Regions from separate parts of the Methylotenera sp. N17 genome, predicted to be linked through region 3. Evidence: predicted binding sites of a transcription regulator. Region 3 holds the regulator's gene; each other region holds the start of a gene.
What was found. Region 3 encodes sigma-54, which starts transcription at its own class of promoters, with help from an activator protein. Its sites were predicted from a motif close to TGGCACNNTTCCTGCT; they were not measured.

Region 1 (3,405 bases), 530 kb from region 3:
GCTGCGGCCTCGGCCCCAAACACACCATTACCCCACTCAATCACATTCAAGTAGATTTCCAAAATGCGTCGTTTGCTCAGCATTTTTTCTAACATCAAAGTAATCAGCGCTTCTTCTGCTTTGCGCCAAGGTGTGCGTTTGCTCGATAAAAATAAATTCTTAGCCAGTTGCTGGCTAATCGTGGAGCCGCCAGCCACCAGTTTGCCTTTTTTCAGGTTTTTCTCGTAGGCCTTTTCAATGCCTTCCCAGTCAAAACCTTCGTGGTTAACAAATTTTGCATCTTCGCTGGCAACCAAAGCACGCTTGAGATGGTTGGAAATTTTCGGATAATCTACCCATTTGTATTTTAATTCGGCATCAGGATTTTTCTCCTGAATTACCGCCAAACGGTCCTCCATAAACGCACTTGTGGAGGGGTTGAATTTAATCCACCAGACTATGTGCAAAAAAATCCATAGCTGATAAACAATAATCCAGACCAACATAAATGCCAGTATGCGCTTGAAATAACCACCCACGCCTAAAGCGCGCGCATTCGGTTTGCTATTGAAAAACCAGCGGATCAAGCGCTTCTCAACTGCTGAATCACTGGCTGTGTACGTGGACGCACACCGCGCCAAATATAAAACGCTTCTGCCGCTTGCTCAACTAACATCCCAAGGCCGTCCGCCACTTGCGCACCCGCCTCTCGCGCTTGTTTCATAAAAGGCGTTTCACGCCCATACATCATGTCGTAAGCTATGCAGCCGTTTGCAAATACACTGCTTGGAATAGGCAGGGCCGTATCGGTTAAGCCTGTAGAGGTGGCGTTGATGACAATATCAAATTGCGCATCTGACAAATTACCAAATGCACATGCAGTTAGGGAAAATGCGTTATGGTTTTTGGACAATATTTTTTTTACCATTGTTTGCGCTTTATCCACCGTGCGATTAGTAATCACTAGCGAAGCCGGCAATTCATTAAGTAACGGTTGCAGCACTCCATCTGCTGCACCGCCTGCGCCTAAAAGAAGTACTCGTTTACCTGCTATCGTGATGCCTAAATTTTGCTGAATGTCGCGTACCAGACCCGTACCATCAGTACTATCGCCACGAATCTCACCACCCAGAAATCTGAGTGTGTTAACGGCCACTTCATCTAAAGCACGATTGCTAGGATAAACCAAATTTAAAGCTTCAAACTTAAATGGCACAGTAACATTCGCACCTTTATAACCCTGCGCAATCAATGATTGAATTGTCGCTTCAAATCCATCTAGTGGCGCCAGTATCGCCTCGTAACTAATATCCTCACCGGTCTGCTCCGCAAAGGCTTTGTGAATGATAGGCGATTTGCTGTGCCCGATAGGGTTGCCAATCACTGCATACTTATCTACCATCTGTTTTACCTATTGTCGTTTAGTTTGTCCAAGGCAACCCGGCATGACGCCAACCATTGATCAGCGTGCGCTGTTTCAGGCTATTGGCCTCACCTTCAAAGCCCTCTACCATGTTGTAGGCTTTTTGATAACCGAGTTGTTGCGCCAATACAGCCGCATTATGACTACGGCCACCAGTGCGACACATAAAGATGACCGTGAGTCCTTTATCTATATTCGCCTGTAGTTGCGTTGCAAAATCCGGGTTTGCTACCATTCCAGGATAAAATGCCCATTCAATATGGGTAGATTGCGGTACACGCCCTACCAACTCCAACTCCGCACGTGAACGCACATCCACCAAGATAGCTTCAGGATTATTTTGTAACACTGCAAATGTTTCCTGCGGCGTCAGCAGACCCGCATAAGCAATCTGGTTTTGTTTTGCGCGCTCATGCGCAAGTTCTAAAATTTGAGATGGATTATCCATCAGCACTCTCCCGTTTACATCGCTTAGTTTTATCTGATAGTTTCAAGTATATCGCGAAAATGAAGGCAAAAATTCACCAGGCATGCATTGCACTTTTTTTGTGCGTAAAATATCTTTACGCACCATTTTGGTTCATCACAAAAATCGCTATTTTAGTGCGTTATCGGTTTAATGCGGTGTTTAGCTATTTTTCGCTGGCACAGTTCCTGCTAATATTACAGCTTAGGATTTTTGTTTTATCTCAATAATAATTCCATCATCAATACACACTCACATTAGGAGAAGGTAATGTCTGTTGCAAATGTAATGAAAATGGTAAAAGAAAACGACATTAAATTTGTTGATTTTCGTTTTACCGATACGCGTGGTAAAGAACAGCACGTCACTGTGCCTGTTTCAGCTTTTGACGAATCAAAATTTACTGAAGGTCACGCGTTTGACGGCTCTTCAATCGCCGGTTGGAAAGGTATTCAAGCCTCTGACATGCAATTGATGCCTGATGCATCAACAGCAAACATCGATCCATTCATGGACGAGCCAACATTAATTTTAACCTGTGACGTTGTAGACCCTACCGATGGTAAAGGCTACGACCGTGATCCACGTAGCTTGGCCAAACGTGCTGAAGCTTACTTAAAATCAAGCGGCTTGGGCGACACTGCTTACTTTGGTCCAGAGCCAGAATTCTTCATTTTCGACTCTATCAACTGGTCTGTAGACATGAGCGGTAGTTCAGTCAAAATCAACTCAGAAGAGGCAGCATGGTCATCTTCAGAGAAATTCGAAGGCGGCAACACGGGTCACCGTCCAGCAGTAAAAGGCGGTTACTTCCCAGTGCCTCCAGTCGATTCATTACATGACATCCGTTCTGCGATGGTGATGACTTTAGAGCAAATGGGCGTGCCTGTTGAAGTGCACCACCATGAAGTTGCTACTGCTGGTCAATGTGAAATCGGTACTAAATTCAGCACATTGACACAACGTGCTGACTGGACGCAAATCTTAAAATACGTAGTATTAAATACGGCACACGCCTACGGCAAAACAGCGACTTTTATGCCTAAACCAATGTTTGGCGATAACGGTTCGGGTATGCACGTTCACCAATCCGTATGGAAAGATGGCAAAAATCTGTTTGCTGGTAGCGGCTACGCTGGCTTAAGCGATTTCGCTTTGTACTACATTGGCGGCATCATCAAGCACGCACGTGCATTGAACGCGATTACCAACCCAGGTACTAACTCATACAAACGCTTAGTGCCACATTACGAAGCGCCAGTGAAATTAGCTTACTCGGCTAAAAACCGTTCTGCTTCTATCCGTATTCCATTTGTACATTCAGACAAAGCACGCCGTGTTGAAGCGCGTTTCCCAGATCCAATTGCTAACCCGTACTTGGCATTCTCTGCCTTGTTAATGGCGGGTTTGGATGGCGTACAAAACAAAATTCACCCAGGTGAGCCAGCAACTAAAGACTTGTACCATCTTCCTCCAGAAGAAGATGCAAAAATCCCAACCGTCTGTTCTTCATTGGAACAAGCGTTGGAGTATTTGG
Region 2 (3,405 bases), 320 kb from region 3:
AGTAAGCAAGGCAATCAGTCGTTTGATGCACTCGCGAGTAAAATTGATTTTTCTATCCTTCAGCCTTATCAGGCGCATTTGGAAAAACTATCCAAATTACCGCACGACCCTGCGCTGCCGTCTGCGCAACAACTGGAAGGGTTGCTGCAATATACGGAGACTCGTAAAAAAGAGTCTGAAGCGTTGGTACAAGGATTGCGGCAGCAACAGAGGCGCGCTAAACCCTCAAGCCCCTAGCATCTGAGTTAGTCCACGCGGCGGTATTGAATGGCTTCGGCAATATGCGCAGATTGAATGGTTGGCGCATTGGCTAAGTCGGCAATGGTGCGCGCTACTTTAAGAATGCGCTGATACGCCCGTGCCGATAAGCCCATGCGATTTACCGCTGTTTTTAATAGCGTGAGTCCGGCCTCATCCACAGCACAGTGCTGGTCAATATCCAAGCTGCCTAAACTGGCGTTTGGTATTTGCTGACGCGCTAGCTGTATATTGCGTGCTTGCTCTACGCGTACACGAATGTCCGCACTGCTCTCAGCCACTGCAGCCTGCATCATTTCATCCTCCTTCAGTGCGGGGACTTCTATCAATAAGTCTATCCTGTCCATGAACGGCCCGGAAATCTTGCTACGGTAACGCGACACCTGATCTGGCGTACAGCGGCACTGGTGGTGATAGTGTCCAAGGTAACCACACGGACACGGGTTCATGGCAGCAATCAATTGGAATTTAGCAGGAAAATCTGCTTGCCGCGCCGCGCGCGAAATCGTAATGTGTCCGCTTTCTAGTGGCTCTCTCAATACCTCGAGTACTTTGCGATCAAACTCAGGTAGCTCATCTAAAAACAATACGCCATGATGGGCAAGACTAATTTCTCCCGGTCGCGGGATACCGCCACCGCCAACGAGTGCGACGCCAGAGGCAGTATGATGCGGCGCACGATAGGGGCGCTGTTTCCATTGTTTTAACGAGTAACGGCCACTCAGCGACTGGATAGCTGCACTTTCTAACGCCTCTTGCTCGCTCATGCTGGGTAAAATGCTGGCAAAGCGGCTGGCCAACATACTTTTGCCAGTACCTGGCGGGCCACTCATCAGCACGCTATGTCCACCCGCTGCTGCAATTTCTAGCGCACGCTTGGCCCTACTCTGCCCTTTTACCTCATTAAAGTCTGGATAGCTGGCGCTTTGATTTGGTGCGTCTCCGGTGTGAGGCATTAGCAAGGTGTGATCGCTCAAGTGTGCACATACCTCTAGCAGCGATTTCGCCGGGTAAATAATCGCGTCTTTGACTAGGCTGGCTTCTTGTGCACTTATTTGGGGCAAGATAAACGCACGCTGTACATCATGCTTGCGTTGCGTCATATGGTAAGCCATCGCCAGTGCGCCGCGAATCGGCCGGAGCTCGCCAGTTAACGCCAGTTCTCCGGCAATTTCATAGCGGTTGAGAGACGCTGCAGGAATTTGACCGGAGGCAGCCAAAATGCCTAGAGCAATAGGCAAATCGTAGCGACCGCTCTCTTTTGGTAAGTCAGCCGGGGCTAAATTCACCGTGATGCGTCTGGCGGGGAACTCAAATTGTGCGGTTTGAATGGCGGCCCGCACCCGATCTTTACTTTCTTTGACCTCTGCTTCAGGCAATCCCACAATAGTAAAGCTTGGCAGCCCATTGGCGAGATGCACTTCTACAACGACTTCCGGCGCTTCCATGCCATTTAAAGCACGGCTATACAACACTGCAAGCGTCATACGCGATTATTTTTGACTTTTTTGCAACAAATCTTCGATGGATTCCAGTTTCTTTTCCAGTGCATTCAGCTTCTCTTTCGTCTGTTTGAGTACTTCTGTTTGCACATCATACTCTTCGCGTGAAATAAGCTCCATTTTGGTGAGTGCGCCCTGAATTAGTGCGTGAATGTTCTTGTCTAGGTCGGCAATCGGACTATTTTTAGTTAACTCTTTGATTTTAATGGATAAGTCATGCAAAAGCTCTGAATTTAACATCGGTTTATCTCCTGAATATGATGCATTTTAACATCGTTTATACACGGTGCAATGTGCTTATACGCATCAATATAGTGCATATATTTATTATAAATCAATAAATTAATTATATTTATTAATACAAAGCTTTATATTATTAGTATAACTATATGATTGTTATATATTTTAATTGTTGGCATGCGTTTTGCTCAAGCGTTTATGTTGTATCTTTTTTGTTGTATCTATTTTTTGTAACGAGGGGAATGAATAATGCGCAAATCAATTTTACTAACCGCTGTATTAAGCACACTTGCAATGGCTAACATTGCATACGCAGAAGAAGCACCAGCAGAAGCCGCACCGGCTGCTGCACCAGCAGAGCCAGAGTCTGCATGGACGGCGACTTCTAACATCGGTATCGTATCTGATTACTATACACGTGGTATCTCACAAAACTGGCATAAACCAGCATTACAAGGTGGTTTTGATATTGCCCACTCAAGCGGCTTCTTCGTAGGTGCTTGGGGTTCAAACGTAACACCTAACACTTTTCCAGATGCAACCGTTGAGCTAGATTTATATGGTGGCTACAGCGGTACTATCTCAGCTGTTGAAGGCTTAGGCTATTCAGCTGGCGTGATTGGTTATTTCTATCCGGGCGGTAGCTGGAAAAAATACAGAGCATCTAACGCAGTTAACCCAAATGATGTATTAACACCACGTGGCGGCCGTTGGGATACTTATGAGGCGAACTTTGGCGTATCTTACAAATGGTTAAGTGCAAAAGTATCCGTTACTTTAGGTGACTGGTTTGGCGCTGAGAAAAAAACAGGCTGGGATGGCGGCACAAGTGGTTCTACGTATGTTGAGTTAAATGCTGCTTATCCATTGCCATTTGGCGGTTTAACATTGATTGGTCACGTAGGTCATTTGAACGTAGCGGGTAAATTGAACTTGGCTTACGCTGATGGCAACGGTAACTTACCTAGTACCTCTATCAGTAACGAGACAAACCCAGACTACACAGACTGGAAAGTTGGTTTGAGCAAGTCATTCAGCATTGCTAAGTCTGAAGGTTGGAATGCAGGTGTTTATTACGTAGAAGCAAGTAACGATGACTACTGGAGCGACAGAGGCTACGGCGGTACAAGCTTTAACGGTAAAGGCACTGCTACTAAAGCACAAAGTAAAGACTTGAATGATGGTCGCTTAGTCTTTACATTAGGCCGTACATTCTAAGTAGTTAAGTTTCATTACAAAAAGGTAAGCCAAGCAACTAATTGGCTTACCGACTAACCTACCAACAGGAGAAAAACATGAAATTTGTGTCCGCAATAATCAAGCCATTTAAGCTTGATGAAGTGCGTGAAGCCTTGTCCAACATTGGTGTACAAGGGATCACCGTTACCGAAGTGAAAGGGTTTGG
Region 3 (3,405 bases):
CCACCAACCCAAGCTTTATTTTGTTAGATGAACCATTTGCCGGGATTGACCCGATTGCGGTACTGGATATTCAGAAAATTATCCGCTTTTTAAGCAGTAAAAATATTGGCATTCTCATTACAGACCACAATGTGCGTGAGACTTTAGGCATTTGTGATCGTGCCTATATTGTGAACGATGGGACTGTATTTGCCTCAGGTAGCCCAGATGAAATTGTAAAAGATGAAGCCGTACGCGAAGTGTATTTAGGCCGGGACTTTAGACTTTAACCACTTTGAATGCTATGAAACAAAACTTACAACTCCGCATCTCTCAAAACTTAGCGCTCACCCCGCAGTTGCAACAATCCATCCGGTTATTGCAGCTGTCTACACTGGAGCTCAACCAAGAGCTAGAAACCATCTTACAAGACAACCCATTGTTGGAGTTAGTCGATGGTGATGACGATGGTGGCGGCAGTGCAGAAGCCCCCAGCACTGATAACAGCCAGGCCTCTAGCGAAGCTTCTGAGCAAGAGCCAGATGCCAATGTATTTGATAACGCCACTACCTCTGAAATTAGCGCGCCTGCTGAGAGCACGGCTGAACGTGACGATGAGTTAGCGCCCACTTCAGAAGAGTTCTCAGCACCTGAGTTTGAAGATGAGTTTGATGAGTACGGCAGCACTAGCAACTGGGATGAAGGTGGACGCCAAAACAATTCGGACGATGATGACGGCGACTTTACCAGACAAGACACCGTTAGCATCAGCCTGCGCGATCACCTTGTGGGTCAACTGAAATTAGTACCGCTGTCTGAACGTGACCAAACGCTGGTCTCTATTATGATTGATTGTATCAATGATGATGGTTACTTTGAGCAGTCGTTAGATGAGCTGGCAGATAGCCTGCCGCTCGAGCTTGAAATTGATATGCTTGAGCTTGAAACTGTACTCAAGCTGATTCAAAATCTGGATCCAATTGGCGTAGGCGCACGTAACTTGCAAGAGTGCCTGTATTTGCAACTCAATGCACTAGATACAGACACGCCCTACCTGAAACAAGCCATCGCCATTATTCAAGACCATTTACCGGTATTGGCTAACAAAGATTTTGGCAAGCTGCGCAAACTGCTTAGCTGCGATGAAGCCACCTTGAAAGGCGCGCAGACGCTTATCAAACAACAAAACCCAAAACCGGGTAGCCAATTTGTCACTTTGTCGCACGATCATTACATTCAACATGATGTGATTGTGAAGAAGATCAAAGGCATTTGGGTCGCCACACTGAATGATGGCGTTATTCCAAAATTACGTATTAACCAACTATATGCGGATATTTTAAAACGCAACCGCGAAAATTCCGGGCAATATTTACAGAGCCAAATGCAAGAAGCCAAATGGATGATTAAAAACATTCAGCAGCGCTTCTCTACTATTTTGCGCGTTTCGCAAGCCATTGTAGATAGGCAACGTAACTTTTTTGAGCATGGGGATATTGCCATGCGCCCATTGGTGCTGCGCGAGATTGCAGAAGAGTTAGAATTGCATGAATCCACCATTTCACGCGTGACTACGCATAAGTATATGCTCACTCCACGTGGTGTATATGAGCTTAAATATTTCTTTGGTAGCTCGGTAGCGACTGATGTGGGCGGCACGTGTTCTGCCACTGCGATTCGTGCGTTGATTAAACAAATGGTGGCCGAAGAAAACCCCAGAAAACCGCTTTCCGACAATCAAATTACGGATACGCTGGCCAACCAAGGCATTGTGGTGGCACGCCGTACCATTGCCAAATATCGTGAATCGCTCAATATCCCGCCTGCAAATTTGAGGAAATCACTGTAGGGTCACGCTAACGATTTGATTTAGCGCAAGTTTCCCTCAACTAAATTCCCATACAGGAAATTTTCTTACCGAATAGTGCAATTGGATAGTTGCAAGCCAACGCCAAAGTAGTAAACTGAAATTGTTCCGAGATGCTTTTTCTTCTTGGAGCAATTTCAAAAAGGAGCAAGTCATGAATTTACAATTAACTGGGCATCACTTAGAAATTACACCTGCGTTACGTGAGTACGTGCAAAGTAAACTCACGCGAATCAGCAATCACTTCGATCATGTGATTGATGTAAAGGTTACGATGTCTGTAGAAAAGCTCGCCCAAAAGGTTGAGGCTACACTGCATGTGCCAGGCAACGATCTACACGCTGCTTGTGCCGATGAGAATATGTATAGCGCCATTGATATGCTAACGGACAAACTGGACCGTCAAGTGGTAAAACACAAAGAGAAACATGGCGATCATCACAAAACCAATGGTGCTGTGAAACATCAGAATGTTGACCAACACCAGCTTCCTAATTAATCTTTTTTTAATCTATGGCTCAAATTAACGTTGACGAGCTATTCACACAAATCCGCCGCAAGCTCAAACTACAATGGGTAGCAGGGCTTGAAGGCGGCAATAAAATACTCACCTCCGGTACTGTTACCAAACCATCCCTAGCACTTGTTGGCCACTTAAATTTTGTGCACCCTAACCGGGTACAGGTATTAGGCTGTGCCGAGATGGACTATTTACACAATCTCAGCATTATTGCCATGCAACAGGCGGTCAGTAATTTATTTGCGACTGACCTTGCCGCCGTGATAGTGGCCAATGGCGAAAAAGCACCAGAGGAATTATTAAAAGCGGCTGATCGTTCACAAACTCCGCTGTTCACCTCCCCCCTGCCCAGTCCACAGTTGATGGAATTGCTCGGCCACTATTTGGCCATTGCGACCGCAGAATCGACCAGCTTGCACGGCGTGTTTATGGAGGTGCAAGGCTTTGGTGTACTGATTAAAGGCAATGCTGCCATTGGTAAGAGCGAGTTAGCGCTCGAATTGATTTCGCGCGGGCATCGCTTAGTGGCCGATGACATTGTAGATTTTTATCGTATTTCCCCAGAGCGGGTAGAAGGTCGCTGCCCAGAACTGTTACAAGACTTTTTAGAAGTGCGCGGTTTAGGCATACTCAATATTCGGGCATTATTTGGCGATAATGCGGTCAAGCCTACCAAGCCCTTAGATTTGATGATTCAATTGGAATTGGCTGATACGCTTAACCCACTTGCGCTAGACCGCCTAAATGCTAAAACACAGTATGAGCGCGTATTGGAAGTAGATATCAGCAAAGTGGTGATTCCCATTGCGGCAGGCCGCAACATTGCGGTTTTGGTGGAGGTAGCCGTGCGCAATCACATGCTATTATTACGCGGTATTAATGCAACGCAGCAATTTACCAAGCGTCAAAAGCAAATCATGCTAAAAGAAAGCAAGAAATCATAAATGCAACTGATTATTGTCACTGGGCTATCTGGCTCCGGCAAAACCATCGCTTTACGCGTACTGGAAGACAGCGGGTTTTATTGCATTGATAATTT
Region 4 (3,405 bases), 1.4 Mb from region 3:
TTGCCTATATAGTATGAGACCAGCATTTAAAAGTTCAATAGGTAATTGATTCTTTTACATTTTTTTTACATATTTGGTTATATATAGCCAAAAAACAGATCTAAAAATGCACTAAAAGCACCACCAACGTACATTATGTAAAAATTGTCTTACCTATGCCAACTTCATTAGGTCAACAAAAAAGCCCGCGATTGCGGGCAATTTAGAAACCGAACGATGTATATTGCAATATATCTATACTGCAATTAATCCTCTGAGCGTGCAGGAATTTTATGGATACTTAAGTCTGCACCATCAAATTCAGCTTCCGCATCCATCCGAATGCCGACAAACTTTTTGAGTGACCCATACACAACAATCCCGCCAATCACTGCAACTGTGACACCTAGCAACGTGCCCGCCGCTTGCGAGGCAAAACTTACGCCGCCTAAGCCGCCCAATGTTTTGGCACCAAAAATACCCGCAGCCAAACCACCCCAAGCGCCACATAAACCGTGTAATGGCCACACACCGAGCACATCATCAATTTTGAGGCGATTTTGTGTCAGCGTAAATGCCCATACAAACAAGGCGCCAGCCACCAAGCCAGTGGTCAAAGCGCCCAACGGATGCATAATATCGGAGCCTGCACATACCGCCACCAAACCAGCTAATGGCCCGTTGTGCACAAAACCCGGGTCATTCTTACCTAAAACCAATGCAGCCAATGTCCCACCCACCAGTGCCATCAGCGAATTGACCGCAACCAAGCCGGAAATACCTTGTACCGCCTGCGCAGACATCACATTAAAGCCAAACCAACCTACTGTTAAAATCCAAGCACCCAATGCTAAAAATGGAATATTAGATGGCGGATACGCATGTAAGCGACCATCTTTGGCATAACGCCCAGTACGCGCGCCCAACAAAATCACTGCAGCCAGCGCAATCCAGCCACCCATGGCATGCACCACGACAGAGCCGGCAAAATCATGAAAATTGGCACCAAAGTTTGCTAATAGCCAATCTTGAATACCGTAATGCTTATTCCAAGCAATGCCTTCAAAGAAAGGATAGACAAAACCCACTACCAAGAAAGTGGCTGCAATTTGTGGGTTGAATTTAGCGCGTTCGGCAATCCCGCCAGAGACAATTGCCGGAATCGCTGCAGCGAATGTGAGCAAAAAGAAAAACTTCACTAAATCGTAACCATTTTTAGCTGCCAATACCTCAGCGCCACTATAAAAGCTGACACCATACGCCACGCTATAGCCAATAAAAAAATAGGCAATGGTAGAAATAGAAAAATCTACCATGATCTTGACCAAGGCATTGACCTGGTTTTTACTACGTACGGTGCCTACCTCTAAAAATGCAAAGCCAGCATGCATGGCAAGCACCATAATGGCCCCTAATAACACAAATAATACGTCGTTGGCTGTCACCAATCCCTCCATGACTATCTCCTTAAATCGTTATATGGATTATTTTTATTTGCATGACAGAAAGCAAAATGCACGCCAAAAGGCAGTGTATTGATTTTTAAAGACTATTTATTACGGGGGTTTATAATTTGCACAAAAAAAGTGCTATGCACTGTGCATTGCACAAAATATGTGCATATATTTGATTACAAGATACTCACTTTACTGACTTTGAGCACATGTTCTCTAGCATCCGGATTGCCAGACCAGAAGTTATAGAACTCTCGCACGACGACCAAAAACAGTTGTCGCGTTTTCTTAAGCTCAAACAAAGGTGTCGTTGCATCTACCGCGATACGGTATGCGTTTTTTTCGGTCAATGGCGCATCGCGCAGGCGTACTATTAATATTTTGGCAAATTTGATACGGACATCAATCGTTTCAGCATCCGCAACTTCATCGGTGAGCGCTTTGAGGTAGGATTTAATGGCCCAGCTTTCTGCCGTGGAAAATTTTTCCTGGTCGATATTCTTCCATAAGTCAGCCAAAGAAACTTCAGCAGGCATCCAATCTACCGGGTGTAAATCAAACCCGCCTTCTGAATTCAATTGGCTAATGGCTCTGATATCTGCCATCCAGAAAGGATAGAACTCACGTGCAATCACGAGATTGGCTGGCCAGTCTGCTGCTGCCTGCCCTTCCATCAGCTGTTCTAATGACTCTCGATAGACAGTGCCGGCGAGTTCTTTTCCTGCAAGATAAGGCGTCAATTGTGACAAGAATAGCTCTCGCTGAGAGATGCTTTTATCGTCACCACCTTTACTTCTTAACAGCTTAAAATAAGCAGCTATTGCATCATCTTCGCGCGTTTTATTCATTTTTTGATGATAATTTGAGGATTGTTAGCTAATATAATTCAAGTGGGCAAATATTCAAATATATTCTTGCCGCTGTCTATACCCATATCAACATTATCATGCAGGGATTCTCTTGGAAATTGCTCTATTACTTATATTAATTGGCTGTGCCTGGTTTTGGCTAGATACCATTGCAAAGCGTGAGGCTGCGATTCAATATGGCCATACGTTAGCGCAACGGTTTCAGCTACAACTACTAGACGAAACCGTCGCTTGCACCAAAATCAGCATTGCGCGTGATGCGCATGGCCATGCTCAATTTTTGCGCGTATATGCCTTTGAGCTCAACGCCAACGGTGCTGAGCGCATGCAATGCACGTTACAGCTGCTTGGCAAACACTTGCATAGTTGGGATATTCCCCCATACCTGCAAACACTTCAATAACCATGTCGTCTTATGTGGGCCGCTTTGCCCCCTCTCCCACCGGGCCTTTGCATTTTGGTTCATTGGTAGCTGCGGTCGCTAGCTACTGCGATGCCAGAGCCAACCAAGGGCAATGGTTGGTGCGCATTGAAGACTTGGATAAACCAAGGGAAGTGAAAGGCGCAGCACAAGACATACTCCATTGCCTAGAAGCCTACGGATTCAGTTGGGATGGCGAAGTCATCTACCAAAGCAAGCAAACTGCGCATTATGCAATAGCGCTACAACAGCTCCAAGCTTGGGTGTATCCATGTACATGTACCCGTAAGGAGATTGCAGACTCGTCCACCCGCCAAGGTATAGAAGGCTTTATTTACCCGGGTAATTGCTTGCATCACCCCATTAAGCCACAAGCACCTGTGGCTTGGCGTGTAAAAACACAAGATTTTGTAGATCACTTTCATGACAACATTCAAGGTGCACTCCATCAGCAACTTGCGACAGATATTGGTGACTTTGTTTTAAAACGTGCAGATGGCTTGTTTGCTTATCAGTTGGCGGTAGTGGTAGACGATGCAATGCAGGGTGTAACACACGTGGTACGTGGGGCAGATTTGCTGTACTCTACATCTAGGCAACGCTATCTGCAACTGTTGCTGCAGTTGCCTACGCTAAACTATGCGCATATCCCGATTGTGATGAATGCTGATGGCGAGAAACT

Region 1: the regulator sigma-54 is predicted to act here: its motif matches at 2,046-2,061, upstream of glnA (type I glutamate--ammonia ligase).
Region 2: the regulator sigma-54 is predicted to act here: its motif matches at 2,174-2,189, upstream of FG11_RS11440 (TorF family putative porin).
Region 4: the regulator sigma-54 is predicted to act here: its motif matches at 1,487-1,502, upstream of FG11_RS06560 (ammonium transporter).

What each region holds. Positions count from the first base shown of each region.
Region 1 is NZ_JUGE01000001.1:2,192,582-2,195,986, forward strand. Features, by position in the region: gene mtgA (monofunctional biosynthetic peptidoglycan transglycosylase) at 1-566, opposite strand, end outside; gene aroE (shikimate dehydrogenase) at 563-1,381, opposite strand; gene FG11_RS10450 (rhodanese-like domain-containing protein) at 1,401-1,850, opposite strand; gene glnA (type I glutamate--ammonia ligase) at 2,139-3,405, shown strand, end outside.
Region 2 is NZ_JUGE01000001.1:2,398,457-2,401,861, reverse strand. Features, by position in the region: gene FG11_RS11455 (rhomboid family intramembrane serine protease) at 1-237, shown strand, start outside; gene FG11_RS11450 (YifB family Mg chelatase-like AAA ATPase) at 246-1,745, opposite strand; gene FG11_RS11445 (accessory factor UbiK family protein) at 1,752-2,000, opposite strand; gene FG11_RS11440 (TorF family putative porin) at 2,250-3,218, shown strand; gene glnK (P-II family nitrogen regulator) at 3,296-3,405, shown strand, end outside.
Region 3 is NZ_JUGE01000001.1:2,717,976-2,721,380, reverse strand. Features, by position in the region: gene lptB (LPS export ABC transporter ATP-binding protein) at 1-269, shown strand, start outside; gene FG11_RS12990 (RNA polymerase factor sigma-54) at 284-1,828, shown strand; gene hpf (ribosome hibernation-promoting factor, HPF/YfiA family) at 2,001-2,345, shown strand; gene hprK (HPr(Ser) kinase/phosphatase) at 2,360-3,310, shown strand; gene rapZ (RNase adapter RapZ) at 3,311-3,405, shown strand, end outside.
Region 4 is NZ_JUGE01000001.1:1,367,871-1,371,275, forward strand. Features, by position in the region: gene FG11_RS06560 (ammonium transporter) at 246-1,436, opposite strand; gene FG11_RS06565 (hypothetical protein) at 1,610-2,281, opposite strand; gene FG11_RS06570 (DUF3301 domain-containing protein) at 2,394-2,705, shown strand; gene gluQRS (tRNA glutamyl-Q(34) synthetase GluQRS) at 2,708-3,405, shown strand, end outside.